4 regions of the Pseudomonas sp. P9_2 genome follow, and region 1 is predicted to be linked to each of the others. Evidence: predicted binding sites of a transcription regulator. Region 1 holds the regulator's gene; each other region holds the start of a gene.
What was found. Region 1 encodes FliA, which starts transcription of late flagellar genes. Its sites were predicted from a motif close to CTAAAGTTTNNNNNNNNNNNGCCGNTAA; they were not measured.
Positions count from the first base shown of each region.

Region 1 (2,202 bases):
GGTGATCGCGGTGACCGGCGGCAAAGGTGGCGTCGGCAAAACTAACGTGTCAGTGAATTTGTCCCTGGCCCTGGCAGAGCTTGGCCGTCGCGTCATGCTGCTGGATGCTGATTTGGGCTTGGCGAACGTGGACGTTCTGCTGGGGCTGACACCCAAACATACCCTTGCCGATGTGATCGAGGGCCGCTGTGAGCTGCGCGATGTGCTGCTCCAGGGGCCCGGTGGCATTCGTATCGTGCCGGCTGCCTCGGGCACCCAGAGCATGGTGCACCTGAGCCCCGCGCAACATGCCGGGCTGATCCAGGCCTTCAGTGATATCGGCGACAACCTCGACGTGCTGGTGATCGACACCGCCGCCGGGATCGGCGAATCGGTGGTCAGCTTTGTGCGCGCCGCGCAGGAGGTGCTGCTGGTGGTGTGCGACGAACCTACTTCCATCACCGACGCCTACGCGCTGATCAAACTGCTTAACCGTGACTACGGCATGAACCGCTTTCGCGTGCTGGCCAACATGGCCCAGAGCCCGCAGGAAGGGCGCAACCTGTTCGCCAAGTTGACCAAGGTCACGGATCGCTTCCTCGATGTGGCTTTACAATACGTCGGCGCAGTTCCCTATGACGAGTGTGTGCGCAAGGCCGTGCAAAAGCAGCGTGCGGTCTACGAAGCGTTCCCTCGTTCGAAGTGCGCACTGGCGTTCAAGGCCATTGCCCAGAAGGTCGATACCTGGCCGTTGCCCGCCAATCCGCGGGGGCATCTGGAGTTTTTCGTCGAGCGTTTGGTGCATCAGACGAGTGCGGGACCGGTGCTATGACATCCAGCGGCTACAACCTTTACAAAAAGTCGGCACGTGACAGCCAGGGCGAATTGATCGAGCGCTATGCGCCTCTGGTCAAGCGCATTGCCTATCACCTGTTGGCGCGCCTGCCGGCGAGCGTGCAGGTCGAAGACTTGATCCAGGCCGGTATGATCGGCCTGCTTGAAGTGTCGACCAAATACGACGCGAGCAAGGGTGCCAGTTTCGAGACGTATGCGGGTATCCGTATCCGTGGCGCAATGCTCGACGAGGTGCGTAAAGGCGATTGGGCGCCGCGTTCGGTACACCGCAATACCCGCATGGTCAGTGATGCAATTCGTGCAATTGAAGCAAAAACCGGTCGTGACGCTAAAGATCATGAAGTTGCGGCCGAACTCCAATTGAGTCTCGACGATTACTACGGGATTTTGAACGATACCTTGGGCAGCCGCCTGTTCAGTTTCGACGACCTTTTACAGGACGGCGAACACGAAGGGCTGCACGAGGACGGCGCGAGTGCACATCTTGAACCGTCGCGCGATCTGGAGGACGAACGTTTCCAGAAAGCGTTGGCGGACGCGATTGCCAACTTGCCCGAGCGTGAGCGCCTGGTGCTGGCGCTGTACTACGACGAAGAGCTGAACCTCAAGGAAATCGGTGAGGTCCTGGGGGTCAGCGAGTCGCGTGTCAGCCAGTTGCATAGCCAGTGCGCCGCCCGCTTGCGGGGGCGATTGGGAGAGTGGCGCGCGCGCTGACAGGCAGTGTGGGGACACTGCAGACGCTACCGCGAAACCGCAGGGTTTTGCGGGTGAGTACCGTGGTGCCCTGGGCAGTCCTTTTTGTGTAACGCCTGTTGATTGAAATGGCGCGTCCAGGTGCTGGGCGCGTTTAAGACTGCTTGGAGGTCGAATTGGACAAGAACATGAAAATCCTCATCGTTGATGACTTCTCAACGATGCGGCGGATCATTAAAAACCTGTTGCGTGACCTTGGGTTCACCAACACGGTCGAGGCGGATGACGGCATTACGGCGATTCCGATCCTCAACAGCGGCAGCATCGACTTTCTGGTAACTGACTGGAACATGCCGGGCATGACCGGTATCGACCTGCTGCGCCACGTGCGCGCCGATGAAAAGCTGCGCAGCCTGCCTGTGCTGATGGTGACCGCCGAAGCCAAGCGTGAACAGATCATCGAAGCCGCCCAAGCCGGGGTCAACGGTTACGTGGTCAAGCCATTCACAGCGCTGGCCTTGAAAGAGAAGATTGAAAAAATCTTCGAACGCATCGGTCATTGATGTCGCCACGGGGGAGCTATGGAGCATAACGAAACGTCACAGGGCGACTTTGAGTCGACCCTGAAAAAACATGCTCACCAGTTGGTCGACAGCCTGGAAAAAGGCCAGTTCG
Region 1 is NZ_CP125376.1:3,493,346-3,495,547, forward strand. Features, by position in the region: gene fleN (flagellar synthesis regulator FleN) at 1-811, shown strand, start outside; gene fliA (RNA polymerase sigma factor FliA) at 808-1,548, shown strand; gene QMK52_RS15700 (chemotaxis response regulator CheY) at 1,716-2,090, shown strand; gene QMK52_RS15705 (protein phosphatase CheZ) at 2,109-2,202, shown strand, end outside.

Region 2 (2,202 bases), 3.0 Mb from region 1:
GGTTTCTACGTCGATGACAACCGGCAGATAACCGCGAAAACGCTCGGCCATCGGGTGGCGCGAGCCGCCGCCACTGTGCTCTTGTTCGTCATCGTAATGGTCTTCACTCACTTGCTTTCCTCCAGCAGGCGCCAGCGCAGTGTTTCACCGGCGCGCAGCGGGATAACGGTCAGCTCGCCAAACGGCAGGCTGGCGGGGGCGGTCCAATCTTCACGGACCAGGGTAATGCGGTCGGTATTCGCCGGCAGGCCGTAGAAACGCGGACCATTGAGGCTGGCAAAACCTTCGAGTTTGTCCAGGGCATTGCGCTGTTCGAATGCTTCGGCATACAGCTCGATGGCGGCAAACGCCGTGTAGCATCCGGCACAACCGCATGCGGCTTCCTTGGCGTGCTGGGCGTGGGGCGCCGAGTCGGTGCCCAGGAAGAACTTCGGGCTGCCGCTGGTGGCGGCATCCAGCAGGGCCACCTGGTGAGTGTTGCGCTTGAGGATCGGCAGGCAATAGAAGTGCGGCCGAATTCCGCCCACCAACATGTGGTTGCGGTTGTAGAGCAGGTGGTGAGCGGTGATGGTCGCGCCAACGTTAGCCGAAGCTTCGGTGACGAACTGCACGGCATCGGCGGTGGTGATGTGCTCGAACACTACCTTTAAAGTCGGGAACAACTCGACCACACGACGCATGTGTTCGTCGATGAAGATTTTCTCGCGATCGAACACGTCCACATCGCCACGGGTCACTTCCCCATGGATCAGCAACGGCATACCAACTTCGGCCATGGCTTCGATCGCCGGCAGGATCTTGTCGATACTGGTTACGCCGGAATCAGAGTTGGTGGTCGCGCCGGCCGGATAGAGCTTGGCAGCGTGTACGAAGCCGCTAGCCTTGGCCTGGCGAATTTCTTCAGGCTGGGTGCGGTCGGTCAGGTAGAGCACCATCAACGGTTCAAAGCGGCTGCCGGCCGGTCGTGCAGCGAGAATACGCTGGCGATAGGCGTCGGCTTCTGCGGCATTGCGCACCGGAGGTACCAGGTTAGGCATGATGATGGCACGGCCAAACGTGCGCGCCACATCGGCCACGGTTTGGGGTAACGCAGCACCATCGCGAAGATGAATATGCCAGTCGTCGGGACGCAGCAGGGTCAGGCGGTCGGACATTGGGGATTCCAGGCGGGTCAATCTGGTGGGAATGCTACCGGAAAAGACTCTTGCAGGCACTCGCTATCAAGTTTTGCCGGATGCGACCGATATCCCCGGGTATGCCTTAACGATGTATGACGCTTTGAAGTGTTGTAGAAACCAGTGGAGCCTCCCGTGCGCCAGCATTATCTAGCCCTGCTCAGTGTGTTCGCCAGCCTGCCCGCTATGGCCCTCACGTTCCAGACACGTCTGGAGAATATTGAGTGGAAGGTAGAGGGCGACCAGTTCGAGTGCCGCCTGACGCAGCCGATCACCGACTTTGGTTCCGGGGAGTTCGTGCGCCGGGCCGGCGAGCAGGCGACGTTTCGCCTGAAAGCCTATAACGGTGCGTTCGGCGCAGGCTCGGCAACCTTGTTGGCCGCCGCTGCGCCCTGGCAGCCGGGCCGAGGCGATATCAACCTCGGGGCGGTACGTGTCGGCAGTGGCGACGTACTGTTCAATAGCTCCCAGGCCCAGGCCGGGCGCCTGTTCACTGGATTGCTTGAGGGGCGCAGCCCGACCGTACGGCATTACGCGCGCGAGGGCGGGTACTCGGAGGTGCGTCTGCTGCCGGTGAGGTTCAGCAAGGCTTACAGCGACTATCAGTCGTGCACTGCCAAGCTGTTGCCCATGAATTACGATCAGGTCAAGCAGACTGAAGTCGGATTCCCCGGTGGCGGCATTGAGCTGGACGCTGCCGCCAAGAAGAAGCTGTCTGTGATTCTTGCGTTCATGAAGGCCGACCCTACCGTCAATCATGTCGAGTTGAACGGCCACTCGGATAACAGTGGCAATCGCCTGACCAATCGCGACGTCTCGCGCCGGCGTGCCCTGGCGGTGATGGATTACTTCAAGGCCAATGGCATTCAGGAATCGCAGATCACCCTGCGTTTCCACGGCGAGAGCTACCCTCTGGCACCCAACACCAGTGCCGCCAACCGCGCCCGCAACCGCCGTGTGAATATCCAGCTTGAGCGGGTCGCTGCCCCCGAGAAACCGGCACCCCAGGCCACGGTACCGAGCAACC
Region 2 is NZ_CP125376.1:290,687-292,888, reverse strand. Features, by position in the region: gene rnt (ribonuclease T) at 1-111, opposite strand, end outside; gene pyrC (dihydroorotase) at 108-1,154, opposite strand; gene QMK52_RS01395 (flagellar protein MotY) at 1,311-2,202, shown strand, end outside.
Region 2: the regulator FliA is predicted to act here: its motif matches at 1,220-1,247, upstream of QMK52_RS01395 (flagellar protein MotY).

Region 3 (2,202 bases), 2.4 Mb from region 1:
TCCAGGCACCACCATGGTGCCCCGCAGCGAAGCGCTTGACGCGCTTGATGATGATCGGCTGGTTGTTTTCCATGGCTTAGCGACCGCGAACCGCTTGTTCCAGCTCGGAGAAACTTGGGCGATGCTTGGGGTACAGCACCTTGCGCCCGAACTCCACGGCCAGCGATGGCGGCATCCCCGATGCCGAAGCCACCAGGCACGCCTTGATCGCTTCGTAGAGGTTGACCTCTTCCTTGGCATCGTGGGCCAGGGAAGTAGCGAGCGGGCCGAAGAAGCCATAGGCCGCGAGAATACCGAAGAAGGTACCCACCAGCGCCGCACCCACGTGCATGCCGATGGCCGCTTGATCGCCCTCGCCCAAGGACGCCATGGTCACCACGATACCCAGCACCGCCGCGACAATACCGAAACCGGGCATGCCATCGGCGATGCCGGTCACGGCATGGGAAGGATGCTCCAGCTCTTCCTTGAGGCTGAACAACTCCATGTCGAACAGGCCTTCCAGCTCATGGGGAGCCATGTTGCCGGAGGACATGATGCGCAGGTAGTCACAGATATACGCGGTCATGCGCTCATCTTTGAGCACGGCCGGGTACTTGGCGAAAATCGGGCTGGCGGCGGCGTCTTCGATGTCGCCTTCGATCGCCATCATGCCTTCGCGGCGGCTCTTGTTGAGGATCTCGTAGATCAGCCCCAGCACTTCCAGATAGAAGGTGTGGGAAAAACGCGAACTGAACATGCCCAGCGATTTCTTGATCACGTGCATGGTCATGTAGCCGGGGTTGGCCTGCAAGAATGCGCCAAACGCGGCGCCGCCGATGATCAGCACTTCGAAAGGTTGGATCAGTGCGGCGATTTTACCGTGGGAGAGGACGTACCCTCCGAGCACACTTGCGATGACGACAATGATGCCGATAATTTTAGCCATAGGAGATGGGTACTTGCGCCGTCGGGTTCATGGACATAGTGGGTGCAGCAGAAAACTCTTGTTCTACTTATCGGCAAAACTGCGCCAGACTATAGCCCGTTAAGGCGAAAAGCCAATTCGGCCCGTTCCGGGTGTGTTGAACACAAGTGATGATCGCGCCCCAATCATGGCAATCGAAACGACAGTCCCAACGAACCGCCCCACCACCCTCGCCGCTTGGATCAAGCGCCTTGACGACGTGCTGCTGCCCGTTCCCCAGGCCAACCATGAGCGCGTGTGCAAAGCCATCCGCGACAGCCGCAGTTCATTGCGAGACATTGCCGAGCTGATGCAAAACAGCCCGGCCCTGGTGCTGAGCGTGATGCGCGAGGCCAACAGCCAAGCCCATGGGAGCCTGGCCGAGCCCGCCGAAAACCTCGAAGTAGCGCTTAACCGCCTAGGCCTCAAACGTGCCGAGGAGTTGCTGGCACGCCTACCTTCGGTGCCGGCCGGAGACATTCCAGTCGCATTGCGCCAACTGCTGCTGGTCAGCCAGCACGCGTCCCAGCAAGCCAACGGCTTGTTCGGCAGTCGCCTGGCGCGGCTATGGCAGGACATCCACTGGGGCAGCCTGCTGTTTCTGTCGCCACTGTGGCCGATGGCCGTCGCCTACCCCAAGCTTTTGGAGGAATGGGAGCTGCGGGTGATTCACAAGGGCCAGTCGGCGCGCCAGGTCGAGCAGGAACTGTTCGGTGTGCGCTTACTGGACCTGTGCCGGGGCCTGACCGAAGCCTGGCACCTGCCGATCTGGGTTTCGCAGGGCTACAAGCTGCTGCTGACCGAGCAACGCCTGCTGGTCAAGGCGCTGCATATTGCCCGCGAAGACGACGCCTTGCGCCACCAGCAATTGCTCGACGCCGAACCCAACCTGCGCCGCTGGCTGAACCAACCAGCCAATACCGTGTTGCTGGCCAACGGCCTGGCGATGTCCGCCCAGGAATCCTGGACCTGCCCGCACACCGAACGCTGGCAATACCTCACCGCGCTATACCTGCAAGTGCCCTTGAGTGATGTGCAACAACAGGCGCACCAGCAGGCAGTCACGAGCGCCCGCACCACCTTGATGCCCGACCTCTGGCACCCGGCGCTGTCGCTGATCTGGCCGTGGCATGTGCAAAAAGTCCATCGCGGCTTGTTGCCCGCGCCGCCGCCCACGGCTGAAGCCCTGGCCGTATGGCGCACGCGTTGCACCGATTTGCTGGTGGAGCCGAGCCGCTTTGCCAACGCCATGCACC
Region 3 is NZ_CP125376.1:1,061,764-1,063,965, forward strand. Features, by position in the region: gene motB (flagellar motor protein MotB) at 1-73, opposite strand, end outside; gene motA (flagellar motor stator protein MotA) at 77-928, opposite strand; gene QMK52_RS04640 (HDOD domain-containing protein) at 1,095-2,202, shown strand, end outside.
Region 3: the regulator FliA is predicted to act here: its motif matches at 996-1,023, upstream of motA (flagellar motor stator protein MotA).

Region 4 (2,202 bases), 130 kb from region 1:
GGCGATCAGGGTATGGATCTGCCCGGTGGATTCGGCCGTACGCTGTGCCAGTTGGCGCACTTCATCGGCGACCACTGCAAATCCACGGCCCATCTCACCGGCCCGCGCGGCTTCGATAGCGGCATTGAGCGCCAGCAGGTTGGTCTGGTCGGCGATGCCTTTGATCACATCGACCACGCCGCCGATTTCATCGCTGTCCTTGGCCAGTTGGGTGACGGTCACACCCGTCTCGCCCACCGCAACCGACAGCCGCTGAATCGCCTCGCGGGTTTCCCCGGCGATATCGCGGCCGCGACCGGTCAGGCGGTTGGCTTCCTGGGTGGCATCGGCGGTGCGCTGCACATGGCTGGCGACTTCCTGGGTGGTCGCGGCCATCTGGTTGACCGCAGTGGCCACCTGTTCGGTCTCCACGCGCTGGCGTTCCAGGCCGCTGGAGCTGTTGTGCGCCAGGGTGTTGGAGCGCGCCGCCTGGTCGTTGAGGTGTTCGGCGGTGTCCTGCAAGCGTGTAAGACAGGTCTTCAGACGCGCTTCCTGGCTGAGGATCGACATTTCCAGTCGGGCCTGGGCGCCACGGCTGTCGGTGTACATCTGCGCGATCAACGGATCGGAGGTGGTCTGCTCGGCCAGGCGCAGCAAGCGCTTGAGGCCGCGCTGCTGCCAGCTCAGGCCCAGCAGGCCCAACGGCACCGACAGCGCTGCCGCCAGGGCAAAGCCCCACTGGGAGGTGAGGGTGGCGCCGATCATAAAGCTCAGTTGGCTGACCAGGATAAACGGCAGCCAGTCCTGTAGCACCGGCAGCCATTTGTCGCGCTGGGGGATGGCCGACTTGCCCTGGTTGATGCGTTGATAGAGCGCCTCGGCCCGGCGGATCTGCTCGGCGGTGGGCTTGATGCGCACCGATTCGTAGCCGATCACCTGGTTGCCGTCGAACACCGGAGTCACATAGGCGTTAACCCAGTAATGGTCACCGGTCTTGCAGCGATTCTTGACAATGCCCATCCATGGCAAGCCTTGTTTGAGCGTGGACCACATGTGCGCGAACACGGCCGAGGGCACATCCGGGTGGCGCACCAGGTTGTGCGGGGCACGGATCAGTTCGTCGCGGGTGAACCCACTGATTTCGACAAACGCGTCGTTGCAGTAGGTAATGACACCCTTGGCATCTGTGGTGGAGATCAACCGTTGCTGAGCGGGGAAGGTACGTTCGCGCTGGGTAACGGGTTGGTTATTACGCATGATTGTTCAATCCGCAAGGCTTTCAGGGGGTATCGGCCATGGCGGGCATTTATTTAACTTATTTTTGCAACAATCCTGGGAGCAGTGGGCTGGCTGTGGCGAGGGAGCAAGCTCCCTCGCCACAACAGCTCGCTCCTACAGTAAGAAAGGCTCAGCCGGCCAGCATCGGGTAGGTGAACAGCCCGAAGTGCAGCAGATTCAAGCCAAAGTGCGTGGCAATCGCTGCGCCCAGCCCGCCAAAGCGATACGCCAGGCCGTAACCGACCCCGGCAATACTCGCCAGCATTACCCACTGCCAACCCGCACCAAAATGCGCCAGGCCGAATAACAGCGAGGCCAGCAGCAGCGCGAGGTTCTCGCCGTAGGGCAGGTGTTTGAAACGCTGGCTCAGGCCACCCTGAACATAGCCACGAAACAGCGCTTCCTCCACCAGCGTCACCAGCAGCAGGTTATTGAGCACCCACAGCCATGCCTGGTCCGGCCATTTGGGGGCCCAACTGATCATCCCCATCAGGGCCGCGCCACCCAGGGCAGCGATGGCGGTCAGGGTCAGTGCCAGGGTGGTGACGCAGATCGACAGGCGCAATGAGCGTCGCGCCACAATCCACGGGCAGGCCAGCAACAGCCAGAAGCCGATCAGGGGTTTGTCCTGGTTCAGGTACATCGAGAAGGGCACCGAGTCCGGAGTGAAACGCTGGGGCGCAATACCTCGGCCATTGTAGAAACCCGGCAGCCAGTGCATCGCCAGCCCCAGGGCCAGGACGATAAACAAGCCGTGGCCCAGGTAGCGTGCCCAAGGAGTGCGTTGCTGGCGTACGGCGTAGCCGGCCACCAGCAACAGTGCTACTGACACCGCCGCCAGTATGCCCAGTTGGCCGTAGATCAAGGCCGTGACATAGCCAATGCAAAGTAGTGTGAGGTACAGCCAGGGCAGAGCAATCATGTGAAATCCTTAACAAAAACAGG
Region 4 is NZ_CP125376.1:3,362,025-3,364,226, forward strand. Features, by position in the region: gene QMK52_RS15055 (methyl-accepting chemotaxis protein) at 1-1,236, opposite strand, end outside; gene QMK52_RS15060 (CPBP family intramembrane glutamic endopeptidase) at 1,388-2,179, opposite strand.
Region 4: the regulator FliA is predicted to act here: its motif matches at 1,266-1,293, upstream of QMK52_RS15055 (methyl-accepting chemotaxis protein).